One region of the Streptomyces sp. ADMS genome, then DNA from elsewhere that is predicted to be linked to it. Evidence: riboswitches for the same ligand, from Rfam matches in the RefSeq annotation. Region 1 holds a riboswitch; the other holds the start of a gene.
The links. A riboswitch is a leader RNA that binds a small molecule or an ion and turns the genes downstream of it on or off. The one in region 1 is predicted to bind cyclic di-AMP.
Positions count from the first base shown of each region.

Region 2: it holds a riboswitch for cyclic di-AMP, as region 1 does, so the genes downstream of both, RB628_RS36270 (LysM peptidoglycan-binding domain-containing M23 family metallopeptidase) here and RB628_RS24000 (transglycosylase SLT domain-containing protein) in region 1, are expected to answer to the same signal.

Region 1 is NZ_JAVFVX010000057.1:39,498-47,355, forward strand. It holds partial or broken gene RB628_RS23990 (ATP-grasp domain-containing protein) at 1-164, shown strand, start outside; gene RB628_RS23995 (HAD family hydrolase) at 368-1,201, shown strand; gene RB628_RS24000 (transglycosylase SLT domain-containing protein) at 1,270-1,764, opposite strand; cyclic di-AMP (ydaO/yuaA leader) riboswitch at 1,768-1,933, opposite strand; gene RB628_RS24005 (polyprenyl synthetase family protein) at 2,560-3,570, shown strand; gene RB628_RS24010 (DUF2092 domain-containing protein) at 3,996-5,309, shown strand; gene RB628_RS24015 (ABC transporter ATP-binding protein) at 5,356-6,339, shown strand; gene RB628_RS24020 (ABC transporter permease) at 6,326-7,246, shown strand; partial or broken gene RB628_RS24025 (flavodoxin family protein) at 7,236-7,664, opposite strand; partial or broken gene RB628_RS24030 (amidase family protein) at 7,636-7,858, opposite strand, start outside.
Region 2 is NZ_JAVFVX010000149.1:3,060-10,917, reverse strand. It holds gene RB628_RS36295 (aspartate aminotransferase family protein) at 1-543, shown strand, start outside; gene RB628_RS36290 (XRE family transcriptional regulator) at 628-1,242, shown strand; gene RB628_RS36285 (DUF6126 family protein) at 1,239-1,361, shown strand; gene RB628_RS36280 (tyrosine-protein phosphatase) at 1,392-2,189, opposite strand; gene RB628_RS36275 (alpha-galactosidase) at 2,360-4,453, shown strand; cyclic di-AMP (ydaO/yuaA leader) riboswitch at 4,731-4,914, shown strand; gene RB628_RS36270 (LysM peptidoglycan-binding domain-containing M23 family metallopeptidase) at 4,919-5,890, shown strand; gene RB628_RS36265 (DUF6250 domain-containing protein) at 6,111-6,830, shown strand; gene RB628_RS36260 (SGNH/GDSL hydrolase family protein) at 6,952-7,737, shown strand; gene RB628_RS36255 (TetR/AcrR family transcriptional regulator) at 7,858-7,858, opposite strand, start outside.

The DNA of each region.
Region 1 (7,858 bases):
GCATGGGCGTCCAGTTCCGGCTCTTCGAGAGCGAGTCGGGGGTGGATGTCGTCCGGGCCATGCATCTCGATCGACCGGGCGCACCGTTCCGCAGGGGGGAACAGCGCGCCGGGTACCGGTACATCGTGGCGAACATCGGCGTGGGGCATCTGGCGGCGCACAGGTAGGGCACGGGTTCGGTGCCGTCGGTCGACGCTCCCCTCGCTCGATCTTGTGAACAGGGTCTCACTGACCCGCGTTGTCGTGGTGCCCGTGTCCTCCCGCAGAGGGAACTGGCGCGGGCGTGGGGGCTGTTGCTGCCGGGATGCCGAACGTCGTCCGGTTCGGACGGGGACCGATGGGCCGAACGATCCGTATTCTCTGGATCATGGCCGCTCCCACCTCATACGCCCTGATCGCCACGGACCTGGACGGAACGCTCCTGCGCGGCGACGACACGCTCTCCGACCGGTCGCGGACCGCGCTGGCACGTGCCACTGCCGCCGGCGCCCGGCATCTGGTGGTGACGGGACGGCCGGCGCCGAGAGTCCGGCCGCTGCTCGACGACCTCGGTGCCGGGGGGCTCGCGGTGTGCGGGCAGGGAGCGCAGTTGTACGACGCCGGCGCCGACCGTCTGCTGTGGTCGGTGACCCTGGACCAGGAACTGGCGGAGACCGCCCTCGGCAAGATCGAGGCGGAGGTCGGGCAGGTGTACGCAGCAGTAGACCAGGACGGGGTCGACGGGCTGACACTCATCGAACCCGGGTACCTGATGCCGCATCCGACGCTGCCCGCCGTACGGGTACCGCACCGGGACGACCTGTGGGCCGCGCCCATCAGCAAGGTGTTGCTGCGCCACCCGTCCCTGTCCGACGACGAGTTGGCGTCGGCGGCGCGTGGAGCGGTCGGTTCCCTCGCGACCGTCACCATGTCGGGGCCGGGCACCGTCGAACTCCAGCCATGCGGCATCACCAAGGCGACGGGGCTCGCGCTGGCCGCCGAGTATCTCGGGCTGACCTCGTCCGCCACCATCGCCTTCGGCGACATGCCCAATGACATCCCGATGTTCGACTGGGCGGCCCACGGTGTCGCCATGGCCAACGCCCATCCCGAACTCAGGGCCGTGGCGGACGAGGTCACCCTCTCGAACGAGGACGACGGGATCGCGGTGGTGCTGGAGCGGTTGTTCGGCGGTGGGGGCGAGGGCGGGGTGGGCTGGTAGGCCGGGGTCGCCCCCACCGGCCGGGGTCGCCCCCACCGGTCGGGGTCGGCCTGTGGGCCAGGGGCGGCCTAGTAGGCCCCGTACACGTTGTCTATCGATCCGTACCGCGCCGCCGCGTAGTTGCAGGCCGCTGTGATGTTCGCGATCGGGTCGTAGGGGTCGTACGAGGTGCCGGCGACGTGGTATGCGGCGAAGGTCGGGTCGATGACCTGGAGGAGGCCCTTTGAAGGGGTGCCGGCTGCCGCGTTCGAGTCCCAGTTGTTGATGGCGTACGGGTTGCCCGACGACTCGCGGATGATGTTGCGGTAGATGCCGTCGTACGTTCCGGGGATTCCGTTCTGCGCCATGATGTCGAGCGATTCGTGGATCCAGCCGTCCAGGTTGTTCGCGTAGTACGTCGTCGTCGACGACGCGGACGACGTGGACGAGGGTGCGGCTGACGCCGTTGTCGCGGTCAGGAAGGGCATGGCCAGGGCGGCGGCGGCCGTTCCGGTTATGGCGAGGGTGCGCGTGAGCGTGCGGCGGGGGGTTCTCGCGCGGTGGTGCTGACCTCGTGCGGGCATGGTGAGTCCTCTCCGGCGCCTGCGAGGTGAGCTGTCGGGTTCGGGCGGGAGATGCCCGGCCGCGCGCGCTGTCGGCGCACGGCTTCACCCCTAGCCGCTCCGGCGTCGTGCCCGGACCGGCGGCCTACCTGGGTCCCCCGCTCCTGCCTGCGTGAGTCACGTGTGGGTGGGTGGGATCTGTGCTCCGCGGGCGGTGGCAGGATTCGGCGGTCCGCCCGGTGTGGCGCGAACGTATGCGAGAGCACACGGATGGAACAAGGGGCAGAAACAGCGGACTTGCTCATACGAGATGGATGTTTGGTGCGAAACGGGCATCGAGGTAAGGGCAGGTGGAGGGCTACTTGCTTTAGTGAATGGGTAGTTTGCGGAGGGTGGGTGAGGGGTGCCGGATTTCGGCGTGACTCGAATCACTGGCCGGGGGTAGTGGTGGGGCAGATGGAGGAGTGGGGTGATTAGGGAGCTTTTGGATGTTTTTCGCATTCTGGGGATGCATGTCCGCCGAGAGGGCGGAACCTCTCGCGCGACGTGCTTCGTTGTCGTGGCGACGCCGACTGTGAAGGATGGGGTGAGGTGGCATATGTGTGTGCGCACTCACTGGCGGGGCGGGATGTTTATAAATGTCCATGCTTTGGACTGATCAAAAACATTCCGGTCGCGATCCGATACCGCCTGGCCTGGACGGGCGGGCGCTCGCGGTGATCGAAACATGACCGGATACGCTGACTTGAGTGATGGCAGCGACCTATCGACACACCGTGTGACCGCCAGTAGACACCAGCAGACAGGAGATCCCTCGTGACCGTCGTCGGGCCGTTCGGGCTGAGCGTGCGGGACCAGGCTCTCGAAGCCGATGTCCAGGCCGGATTGGCGGCTGTCGAGGAAGGGCTGCTCGAAGCCACCAAGAGCGAGGTGCCCTTCATCACGGAGGCCGCGCAGCATCTCGTGCGGGCCGGCGGGAAGCGGTTCCGGCCGTTGCTCGTGATGCTCGCGGCGCAGTTCGGGGACCGCCATGCGCCGGGGATCGTGCCGTCCGCGGTGGTGGTCGAGCTGACCCACCTCGCGACGCTGTATCACGACGATGTCATGGACGAGGCCGAGGTACGGCGCGGGGTGCCCAGCGCCAACACGCGCTGGGGCAACTCCGTCGCGGTTCTCACCGGGGACTTTCTGTTCGCGCGCGCCTCGCACATCCTCGCCGACCTCGGGCCCGAGGCGGTGCGGGTGCAGGCGGAGGCGTTCGAGCGGCTGGTGACCGGGCAGATCCTGGAGACGGCGGGGCCGTCGGACGGGCGGGATCCGGTCGAGCACTATCTGGATGTGCTGGGCGGGAAGACCGGATCACTGGTGGCCGTGGCCTGCCGGTTCGGGGCGATGATGTCCGGGGCCGACGACAGTGTCGTGGACGTGCTCACCCAGTACGGGGAGCGGCTCGGGGTCGCCTTCCAGCTCGCGGACGATGTGCTGGACATCGCGTCCGACTCCCACGAGTCGGGGAAGACGCCGGGGACGGATCTGCGGGAAGGCATTCCCACGATGCCCGTGCTGCGGCTGCGGGAGCGGGTGGCTCGGCTGGGGCTGGCCGAGGATGTCGCGCTGTGCGAGTTGCTGGACTCCGATCTCAGTGACGATGCCCGGCATGCGGAGGCGTTGGCCCGGCTGCGGGTGCATCCCGCGTTGGAGCAGGCTCGGCGGGACACGGTGCGGTATGCGGAGGAGGCGCGGGCTGCGTTGGTGCCGTTGCCGGAGTGTGACGCCAAGGCCGCGTTGGTGGAGTTGTGCGACGCGGTGGTGCATCGGGCCGGGTAGGGGGTTCGCCCTCGCCGCCCTCACCCGTCCCATCCCTTACCTGGGGTCCCATCCCGTACCTGGGGTCCCATCCCGTACCTGGGGGCTGCGCCCCCAGACCCCCGCCACGGCCCTGAACGGGGCCTTGTCCGCAAACGCCGGGCGGGCGGATGGTGGCGTACGTCACATGCGTGGACCAGGTCCACGGTGAGATCGCCTCCCGACGCTGCCAGAATCAGAGCCGACCCCTACGGGTCAGGGGAGGGGATGCCTCCTCATGTCATCCCGTAGCAGTACACGGAGTTGCGCCCAAGGTCTGACGATTCCTCCTCGCCGATTTGGTCAGATGGAAACCACCACTCCTCACCGGTTCAGGTGAGAATGGCGGCTCAGGGTGGGCAAGTGTGGGACGGACAGCCGCCGCCGACGACGGAGGTAAGGCACACATGGCACCGTACGAAGAGGCCAAGGCCGGGAACCGGATCGAGGCCGAGATCGAGGCCGAGGACGTGCCGTCCCGGCGCCGCAGGGCCGCGCGGTACGCCGCCCCGGTCGCGGTGATCGGTCTGACGGTCGCGACGATCGGGCTGGTACCGGCGTTCGCCGGCTCCGGTGACCCCGATCTGCCGAAGATCAGCGCGCAGGAACTCATCGAGAAGATCGCCGCCTCGGACGTGCAGCAGTTGTCCGGCACGGTGAAGATCAGTACGGATCTGGGGCTGCCCGACCTCGGCGGTCTGGAGAGCGGACTTCTGTCGGGCGGGCTCGGCGGGGGTTCCGACGACTCGGGGTCGGCCGCCGAACCGAGCGCCAAGCTCCTCGAACTGGCCTCCGGCACACACACGATCCGTGTCGCCGCGGACGGCCCCGACAAGCAGAAGCTGTCGCTGCTGGAGAAGGCCGCCGAGTACAGCGTGATCCACAACGGCGACGAGGTGTGGGCGTACGACAGCGCGTCCAACGAGGCGTACCACGCGACGGCCCCCGCATCCGAGGACAGCAAGGGCGAAGGCGCCAAGGGTGAGGGCAAGGGTCAGGTCCTGCCAGGAGACGACGTACCCGCCACGCCCGGGGAGTTCGCCGAGGAGGCCCTGAAGGCGGTCGACGACACGACCTCCGTGACCGTCGACGGCACCGCCCAGGTCGCCGGGCGGGACGCCTACAAGCTGGTCATCAAGCCGAAGGCGTCCGGGTCCACGGTCGGGGCGATCAGTATCGCGGTCGACTCCAAGACCGGTACACCGCTGAAGTTCACGCTGACCCCGGCGAGCGGCGGTGCCGCCGTCGTGGACGCCGGCTTCGTCGACGTCGACTTCGCCAAGCCCGCCGCCTCGACCTTCGACTTCACCCCGCCCAAGGGCACGAAGGTCACCGAGGAGGGCCCGGGCAAGGCCGAGGAGGACTTCGACCGCGACTTCGGCAAGGAGTTCGACGGTGCCGGCAAGGGGTTCGACGGCCACGAGGGTACGGCGGACGGGCTCGAAGGCGACGGCGTCAAGGTCATCGGCGAGGGCTGGAACTCCATCGCCACGTTCGACTCGGGGGCCGAGGGCGGTCTTCCGTCGGCGGGCAGCTCGCCCGACGCCGGTGCCTTCGGCGGCTTCCTCGACTCCTTCGGCGACAAGGTCTCCGGCGACTTCGGCTCCGGCACGGTCTTCAAGACCCGTCTGATCAACGCCCTGATGACGGACGACGGCAAGCTCTACGTCGGCGCCGTCACGAAGGACGCCCTGGTCAAGGCGGCGAACGCAGCCCAGTAACTCCCGTACGGGAACCGTCGTACCGATATGACGATTGAGGGAGCTCATGGAGGGACCGTCCGCCACGGAGCCGGAAGAGGCGCACCGGGACGATGACGCGGTCATCGTCACCCGCGCCCTCACCAAGCGCTTCCGCGGCGGACAGCTCGCCGTCGACGCCCTCGACCTCACCGTTCCGGCGGGCAGCGTCTTCGGTTTCCTCGGGCCGAACGGCTCGGGCAAGACGACCACCATCCGCATGCTGATGGGCCTGATCGAGCCGACGTCGGGCACGGCGCGGGTGCTGGGGCGGCCGATGCCCCGCGCCACCCGCGCCGTCCTGCCGCACGTCGGCGCACTCATCGAAGGGCCCGCGCTGTACGGCTTCCTCTCGGGCCGCGACAACCTTGTCAGGTACGACGCCGCCGACCCGACCGCCGATCCGCGCACCCGGCGTACCCGCGTCGCGGTGGCGCTGGACCGGGTGGGCCTGACGGCCGCCGCCGGCAAGAAGACGAAGGCGTACTCGCTGGGCATGAAACAGCGGCTAGGTCTCGCGGCGGCGCTGCTCCAGCCGCGTCGGCTGCTCGTCCTCGACGAACCGACCAACGGGCTCGATCCGCAGGGGATGCGCGAAATCCGTTCCCTGGTACGGGAGTTGGCATCGGACGGCACCACCGTCTTTCTCTCCTCCCACCTCCTCGACGAGATCGAACAGGTCTGTACGCACGCTGCCGTGATGGCGCAGGGGCGGCTGATCACCCAGGGTGCGGTGGCCGAGTTGGCCGCCGGAGCCCGCGGTCGGCTGGTCGTGACGACGCCCGACCCGGCGGACGCGGCCCGTGTGCTCAAGGAACAGGGAGTCGGCGACGTGGTCGTGACCGAGGACCGGGTGACCGGCGAGGTGCCGGACGGCGACCGCGAACTGGCCGATCTGAACGCCGCGTTGGTTGGCGCGGGCATCCGCGTCCGGGGCTTCGGTGTCGAACGGGCGTCCCTGGAGGACGCGTTCGTGGCGCTGACGGGGGAGGGCTTCGATGTCGCAGGCTGAAACCGGAACAGCACCTCCGCGGCTGCGGAAGGAGCCCGGCAGCACACCCAGGCCCAACCCCCTCTGGACTCTGAGCCTTTTCCGCAGCGAACTCGTCACCACCTTCCGGCGCTGGCGGACCCTCGCGCTGCTCGCCGTGCTCGCGGCCGTACCGATCGTCGTCGGTATCGCGGTGAAGATCGAGACGAGTGACGGTTCGTCAGCCGTCGGCGGCGGTCCCGGGGGCGGCGGCGGGGGACCGGCGTTCATCACGCAGATCAGCAACAACGGACTGTTCCTGGTGTTCACGGCGCTGGCCGCGACACTCCCCTTCTTCCTGCCGATGGCCATCGGCGTCATCGCGGGCGACGCGATAGCCGGCGAGGCGAACGCGGGCACGCTCCGCTATCTGCTGGTCGCCCCGGCCGGCCGCACTCGCCTGCTCCTCACCAAGTACGCGACCACGCTGACGTTCTGCCTGGTGGCGACGCTGGTGGTGGCGATATCGGCGCTCACGGTCGGGGCGCTCCTCTTCCCGCTCGGCGACCTGATGACGATCTCCGGTACGAGCATCAGCTTCACGGAGGGCCTCGGACGGGCGCTGCTCATCGCGCTGGTCGTCGCCGCGTCACTCATCGGTGTGGCCGCGCTCGGGCTGTTCATCTCCACGCTGACGAGCAGCGGCATCGCGGCGATGGCGACCACCGTCGGGCTGCTCATCACCATCCAGATCCTCGACCAGATCCCCCAACTGCACGCGCTTCACCCGTACTTCTTCTCCCACTACTGGCTGTCCTTCGCCGACCTGATGCGCGAACCCGTTTACTGGGACGACCTGGTGAAGAACCTCGGCATCCAGGCCCTGTACGCGGCGGTGTTCGGCTCGGCGGCCTGGGCACGCTTCACGACGAAGGACATCACGGCCTGAACCCCGGGCCGAAGAAGGTCTTCGCGCGGGTGAGCGCGTCGGTGTCGTTCCATACGTCACCCGGCTTGCTCCCGTTGCCGAGCAGCACCCCGCCGAACCGCATCCCCATGTACGCGGCCGAGTTGGTGAGCGTGCCGACCAGCGGGTCGGCGACTGCCTGGTCCGGGTCCGCGAGGACGGTGACGCCCCAGAGGGTGCGTCCGGCGAGGGCGGCCCTGAAGCCCAGGCCGGGCGTGCACAGCCAGCCCGACCAGTGGTCGAGGTAGCGCTTGACGGGGGCGGACACCGTGTACCAGTACAGCGGCGAGACGATCACGATGTCCGTGGCCGCGAGCGTGGCGTCGAGCAGGAGGCCCGCGTTTCCGGTGGGCCGGACGTGGTCCGCGTCGTGGCGCAGGTCCTCCGGGTACGGACGTGGCGCCCAGCGGCACACACCCGGCGGCGGTCAGCCGTGCCGCGTCCGCCGCCCGCTGTCCGTACCGCCCCTTCACGGCGATCGGGACGCCCGCGAGCGGCAGTCGCTCACCCGCGGCGACCCGAGCGTCGACCTCGCGCGCCCGCCGTACCGCCGCCTCGCCCCACACCTCCGTGAGCGCGCACAACTCCGGCTCC
Region 2 (7,858 bases), on a different contig from region 1:
GAGTGGATCTTCAAGAAGGTCTACTCGTCGATCGACCGGGTCCTCGTGCACTCGGCCAGTTTCGGGGGCAACGCCCAGGCCATGGCGGCCGGCCTCGCCGTGCTGTCGGTCATGGAGAACGAGCAGATCGTCGCCAACGCCCGGGCCACCGGGGACCGGTTGAGAGCCCGGCTGGCGGCACTGGTCGACAAGTACGAGCTGTTGGCCGACGTACGGGGCCGGGGTCTGATGATCGGCATCGAGTTCGGAAAGCCCAGGTCGCTGAAGCTGCGCAGCCGTTGGACGATGCTCCAGGCCGCCCGCAAGGGGCTGTTCGCGCAGATGGTCGTCGTACCACTGCTGCAACGGCACCGGATCCTGACCCAGGTCTCCGGCGATCACCTGGAAGTGATCAAGCTGATTCCGCCGCTGGTCGTCGGTGAACGGGAGGTGGACCGGTTCGTGGACGCCTTCACCGCCGTGATGGACGACGCGCACAGCGGGAGCGGGCTGATGTGGGACTTCGGGAAGACGCTGGTGAAACAGGCGGTGGCCAACAGGTAAGGGAGAACAGGGGGAGCGCCGTATGGGGTTTGCCTCTGAGGCAATGGAGTTGCCTTGGAGGTAAATCGGCGGCTGAATGAAGGTATGAGCCTTCCCGAAGAGGACGGGCCGGTCGAGGACCTGCCCGTCGTCGCACCGCAACTCCGAGCGCTGCGCCGCCGGGCCTCCCTCACCCTGGAGGCCGCGGCCCGGGCGGCCGGACTGTCGCCCGCACACCTCTCCCGTCTGGAGACCGGGCGGCGCCAGCCTTCCCTGCCGATGCTGCTCGGGCTCGCCCGCATCTACGGTACGACGGTCTCCGAACTGCTTGGTGAGACCGTCGCCGACCGGGACGCCGTCGTGCGCGCCACCGACATGGAACCGACGGCCGCGGGCGGCTGGTCCTACTGGCAGGCCGGCGCGTCCGGGCGCGGGATGCAGGCACTGCGCGTCCATGTGCCGTACGGGGCACAGGGCGACATCGTGCGCGTCCACCCCGGCGAGGAGTGGCTGTACGTCCTCAAGGGGCGGCTGCGGCTGCGCCTCGGGGACACCGCGCACGTCCTCGCACCCGGCGACAGCGCGCACTTCGACTCGCTGACCCCGCACCGCCTCGCCGCCGACGGCCGCGACGGCACCGACCTGCTCTTCGTCCACACCCTGTTGCAGAGCCCCACCGCCGGCCTCTGCCTCGGCCCGAGCGCTGGAGTGAGGCCATGACGAACATGGAGGAGAAGTTCCCCCGGGCCCTGTGGGTCCGGCTGATCATCTACATCGCGGTCGGGCACGTCTTCGCCGCTTTCATCTACCTGCTGTTCGAGGTGGGCGCGAAGCAGTAGCGGTCACGCACGTCCCGCTCGGCCGAGCCGTCAGTCGAGGAAACGCTCGCGCAGCCGCTCCCGCATCTCCGGAGTGACGCCCAGCCCCTGTGCCAGATAGTTCTCGACGCCGCCCCAGGTTTCCTCGACCGTCTCCATGGCTGCCCTCAGATACTCGGGGCGGGTGCCGAAGAGCGGGTTGAGCAGCTCCAGGACCTCGGGGCTGTAGGCCTTGGCCACGGAACCGTTGCGGCGCACCTTGTAGCGCCTGTGCTGCGCGTTCGACTCCATGTAGTCGGTCACGATGGCGTCGCGCTCCACCCCGACGGCGAGCAGTGTCACGGCGATGGACAGTCCCGCGCGGTCCTTGCCGGCCGCGCAGTGCATCAGGGCAGGGACACTGTCCTCGGCCAGCGCGTGGAGCATCCGGGAGTGCTCGGCCGTGCGGTCCCTGACGATCTCACGGTAGGAGTTGATCATCCGCTGCTCACCCTTGCCGTCGGCCAGGAGGCTGCGCAACTCGTCGAGATCGCCGTCCCGGACCATCTTCCAGAACTCCGCGCCGTGCGCCGGGTCGGACAGCGGGATGTTCACGTTGCGCACGCCCGGCAGCTCGACGTCCGGCCCCTCCAGCTTGATGTCGGCCGCGTTGCGGAAGTCGAAGATCGTGTGCAGCCCGAGGGAGCCGAGAAACGCCGCGTCCTCGTCGGTCGCGTGAGCGAGATGACCGCTGCGGAACAGCCGCCCCGGCGCCACGCGCCGGCCGTCCACGGTCGGCAGGCCGCCCACGTCACGGAAGTTACGTACGCCGCCCAGCTCGGGCTCGGTCGACGGGACCTGCTGCGTCACGAGGGCTCCCCTCCCACACCGCCCCGCGGACGCTGCTCGTCGACGGGCGCGCTTCGACGATACGACATGGGTGAGCAGGCCAACGAGTTTTCCACAGGCGTTGCCGTCGGCGTCCCTGGCGCTGATGATGTTGATGCTTGAGCGTGCCTGTTCGGATCTGTGGGGACATGATGCTGGAAATTGCCGGAACCGGTCGTACGTGGCTTCTCTCGGGGCCCACGAGCAGTTACGCCGTCCATCTCACCGAGGACGACGAACTGCTGCACCTGCACTGGGGCCCGCGGATCGCCCTCGTCGACGCGGAGGCGCTCGCCGTCCGTCCGCTGCCGGACTACTGGCCCTTCGAGTCCCCGCTCGACGGTCGGGAGGAGTACCCGGTCGAGGGCGGCCCCCGCTTCGTACGGCCCGCCCTGTCCGTGCGGACCGGCGAGCGCCGGGGCACCGAATGGCGGTTCGAGGCGTACGAGACCGCGGGCGGCGCCGAGGGGGACGAACTGCGACTGCGGTTCCGCGACGCGGGGCTGGTGATCACGCTCCACTACCGGATGCGCCACGACGTCGTGGAGCGCTGGGTGACCCTCACCCATGACGCCCCCGACAGCGCCGGACCGGTTGAGCTGCTCCGCGCGGACTCGGCCACCTGGACGCTCCCCGAGCGCGATGGCTGGCGCCTCTCCCAACTGCACGGACGCTGGGCCGCCGAGTCCCGGCTCGTGAGCGCGGACCTCACCTACGGTGAGAAGGTCATCGGCAGCCGGCGCGGGCACACCGGGCACCAGCACCTGCCCTGGGTGGCGCTCGACACCGACGCGACCGAGGAACGCGGCGAGGTGTACGCGTGCGCGCTCGGCTGGTCCGGCTCGTGGCGGATCGCCGTCGCCCAACTGCCCGACGCGCGCGTGCAGATCACCGGTGGCGCCGGGTACGACGACTCCGGCCTGCTGCGCCTGGCGGCGGGTGAGTCCTTCACCACGCCCGTCTTCGCGGGGCTGTGGACCGCCTTGGGGCACGGTGGGGCGAGCCGGGCGTGGCACGCGTACCAGCGCGCGTTCGTCGTGCCCGACGCGGACCGGGACCGGCCCGTGCTCTACAACTCCTGGGAGGCCACGGAGTTCGACATCTCCGAGGAGCAGCAGAGGACGCTGGCCCGGCGGGCCGCCGCGATCGGCGTCGAACTGTTCGTCGTGGACGACGGCTGGTTCGGGGCCCGCACCAGCGACCGGGCCGGCCTCGGTGACTGGACGCCCAATCCGGACCGCTTCCCGGCGGGCGTGAGGCCGCTCGCAGAGTACGTGCACACCCTGGGCATGCAGTTCGGTATCTGGGTCGAGCCCGAGATGGTCAACCCGGACAGCGACCTGTACCGCACCCACCCGGACTGGGTGCAGTTCCAGTCGGGACGAAAGCGGACGGAGTTCCGCAATCAGCTCGTACTGAACCTCGCGCGCGAGGATGTCCGCCAGTACCTGTGGGAGCAGCTCGACGGGCTGCTCTCCAGTGCCCCGATCGACTACGTGAAGTGGGACTTCAACCGCTGCTTCACCGACGCCGGCTGGCCCGGCGAGGACTACCCCCAGCGTCTGTGGGTCGACCATGTGCAGGGACTGTATGCCCTGCTGGACCGGCTGCGGGCGGCCCACCCGGGCGTCGCCTTCGAGTCCTGCTCGGGTGGCGGTGGCCGGATCGACCTCGGTGTCCTCGCTCGTACGGACCAGGTGTGGACCTCGGACAACACCGACCCGCTGGACCGCCTCGCCATCCAGGAGGGCTTCAGTCAGATCCATCCGGCGCGGGTCATGGCCGCCTGGGTCACGGACAGTCCGAATACCCAGCTCAACGACCGGGTCAGCTCGTTGCGGTTCCGGTTCGTGAGTGCGATGGCCGGGGTGCTCGGCGTAGGTGGCGACCTCGCCAGGTGGACGGAGGCGGAGCTGGCCGAGGCGAGGGAGTGGGTGGCGCTCTACAGGGAGATCCGCCATGTCGTGCAGCGCGGCGACCTCCACCGGCTGCGGCGGCCGACCGGCGGACTGAGCGCGGTGCAGTACGTGCTCGGGGGCGAGAGTGTCGTCCTGGCGTGGCTCCAGGCGCAGCACCACGGTGAACCGGTACCGGCGCTGCGGCTGCGCGGACTCGACCCGTCTGCGACGTACGAATGCCGTGAAACGGGTGAAGTCCACCGAGGTGCGGTGTTGATGCACCACGGTCTGCGAACGGGGCTGAAGGGTGACCTGGATGCGGCAGTTCTCCGACTGCGTCGCATCTGATGCTTCTGTCCGTTATGGCGCCTTAATTCCAACTCGCTTGGGAATAAGGGTTGCTGTGCGGCAGGGGAGTGAGCAGCGTCATATTCGTGACGGTGTGTCGCCGACATGTTCACGTAATTTCGGCGTCTTTTAAGGATGTTCAGGGGGCGGAGAGATCCAGAATTCACGGACAGTGACGGGTAATTCTGGGGAGGATCACAGGAAACCCGTACACAGGGAACCTGAAGCTTGTTTCCGTGCGTCTTGGTCGCTTACGTTCGCCTCCAATCCGGACGGACGCCCAATCCTGCCGCCGCCCGGAACCCGCATCGAACACCCGAGAACGGCAGGAGCGGGGGACCCACAGGTAGAACGCCTGTTCCGGTCTCTGGAACAGGCTTGGGGTTAAGTCACGTTCAGGCGTGGCCGGACATCTCCAGTCCGCACCCGACAGCTCACCTCGCAGGCGCCGGAGAGGAATTCGTCATGCCCGCGAAGGGTAAGCACCGCCGTCCGAAGTCCCAGCGATTCACCCGCTCGATAGCCGTCGCCGGAACCGGCGGAGCGGCTCTCGCCCTGCCCCTGCTGGGAGCCACCGGCGCCCAAGCGGCCACGGCGGAGTCCACCACGCAGTCCGTTCAGTCGCTTTCGGAAACGGCCAGGTCCGTAACCGCCCAGCCCGTTTCCGCGAAGACGGAAAAAGCTGCTTCCGCTCCCTCCGCCGCCAAGGAGGCGAACGTCAGGACATACGCGGTCCAGGCCGGCGACTACCTGTCGAAGATCGCCGAGGAGCAGAGCGTCAGCGGTGGCTGGAAGAAGCTCTACTCGGACAACCGCACCGCCATCGGTGCCGACCCGGGCCTGATCCACCCCGGTCTGAAACTGACGATCGGCAAGAAGGCCGCGTCCACCTCCTCGCCGTCCTCGTCCTCGGCGGAGTCCTCCTCGAAGTCCTCGCAGTCCACGAAGACTCAGACGCCCGAGCCGGCCGCCGAACGCGAGACGGCCGAGACCTCCACGACGACCGAGACCGCCGACACCGGCAGCTCCAGCGGCTTCACCCTTCCCGTGGCCGGTGGCATCGGCACCGCCTACCGCGTGGCGGGCAGCATGTGGTCCAGCGGCTACCACACGGGCGTCGACTTCGGCGCCCCGACCGGCACCTCCCTCAAGGCCGTCGGCGCGGGCACCGTCGTCTCCGCCGGTTGGGGCGGGGCGTACGGCAACCAGGTCGTCGTCAAGCTCGCCGACGGCTACTACGCCCAGTACGCCCACCTCGCGCAGCTCTCCGTCTCGGCCGGCCAGACCGTGACCGCGGGTCAGCAGGTCGGTCTCTCCGGTGCCACCGGCAATGTGACCGGCCCGCACCTGCACTTCGAGATCCGCACCACCCCGGACTACGGCTCCGACGTGGACCCGGTCGCGTACCTCCGCTCGAAGGGCGTCGCCGTCGGCTGACGCGCACGCTTCGGGAGGACACACGCCGAAGGCCGGACCCCGATCCCGGGGCCCGGCCTTCGGCGTGTTCGCGATGCGGTTCGTGATCGTCACCTTGCGGTCCTGTGGCGCGAGTGCCTGGAGTGTCGCCAGGAAGAGAGAGCGGGGGCAGAGTGAACTCCCTAGCTGTGCAAGCGCTTTCCGCCGCTGTGACCACCATTCAGCCACAAGGAGCCGCCTCGTGACGACCACTCGCAGAGCCTTCGGAGTCCTGGCCGCCGGCGCGGCCGTCGCCGCGCTCAGCCCGGCTGCGAGCGCCAGTGCCGCCGCATACGGACGCCTCATCGCCCGCGACGACTTCCTGCACGGTCTCGGCCGGTGGGCCGTCGAACTCCAGGACGGTGGCAGTGTCACGGCGGCCCGGGGCGTCCTGGAGGTCGACGTGCCGAGCGGTGCCACCAGCTGGTTCAAGCGCAGTCTGCAAGGCCCGTACGCCATCGAGTACACGGCGACACCGGTCTCGGCGGGCGGGGTCAACGACCGGGTCTCCGACCTGAACAACTTCTGGAACGCCGTCGACGTCCGCTCCCCGGACGACCTCTTCGCCACCCGGCGGAGCGGAGCCCTCGCCGAGTACGACCACCTCAAGACGTACTACGTCGGCTACGGCGCCAACACCAACACCACGACCCGTCTGCGCCGTTACGTCGGCGAGGCCGACGTGCGCCCCTTGGTCTACGACTACGCGGAGCCGCTGCTGGTCCCGAACGCGCCCCACCGCGTCCGGATCGTCTCGGCCGGCTCGACGGTCCGCTGGTGGAACAACGGGCGGCTCGTCTTCGACTACGGCGACCCCGACCCGTACACGAGTGGGTACTTCGCCTTCCGTACGACGTGGAGCCACTTCCGGATCACCGACTTCAGCGTCCGTGAACTGCGTCTTCCCATTATTCCGGGTTGACCAACAATTGACGAGTGGCCTATCTCACCGGGAGTCAACCCCTTCCTACGGTCGCGTAGCTCACATCAGAGGTGAATCATGGGCCGATGTGGCAGACGATTCGAGGAATGACAGAAGAGCAGTGATCGGGTCGTACGTGGCGGTGGGGGACAGCTTCACCGAGGGCGTCGGCGACCCCGGCCCCGACGGGGCGTTCGTCGGCTGGGCCGACCGGTTCGCGGTCCTGCTCGCGGACCGGCGCCCCGAGGGCGACTTCGACTACACGAACCTCGCGGTACGCGGGAGGCTGCTCGACCAGATCGTGTCCGAGCAGCTTCCGCGCGCCCGGGAACAGGCGCCGGACCTGGTCTCCTTCTGCGCGGGCGGCAACGACATCATCCGGCCCGGCAGCGACCCGGACGAGGTCGCCGAGCGCTTCGAGCGAGCGGTGATCGGCCTCACCTCGGCGGTCGGCACGGTCATGGTGACGACCGGCTTCGACACCCGCAACGTCCCGGTGCTGAAGCACATGCGCGGCAAGATCGCCACGTACAACGGACACCTACGGGCCATCGCCGACCGGTACGGCTGTCCGGTGCTCGACCTGTGGTCCCTGAAGACCATCCAGGACCGCCGGGCCTGGGACGGCGACCGACTGCACCTCTCCCCCGAGGGGCACACGCGCGTGGCGCTGCGCGCGGGACAGATCCTGGGCCTGGAAATCCCGGCCGACCCGGACCAGCCTTGGCCGGCGTTGCCTCCCCGAGGCACCTTCGAGATCCGCCGCGACGATGTTCACTGGGCCCGTGAGTACCTGGCGCCGTGGATCGGGCGGCGGCTGAGGGGGGAGTCGTCGGGCGACCATGTGACGGCGAAGGGGAGTCTGTCGCCGGACGACATCAAGACCCGGATCGAGTGGGTCGCGTGAGAACTTCTTGTTCTGCAGCGCCGGGCGGGCAATGCCGGCCCGGCCGGCGTTCGAGGACGAGGCCGTCCAGGCCGAAGCGGGGGCCTGGGGGCGGCAGCCCCCGGTAGCGCCCACATCAACT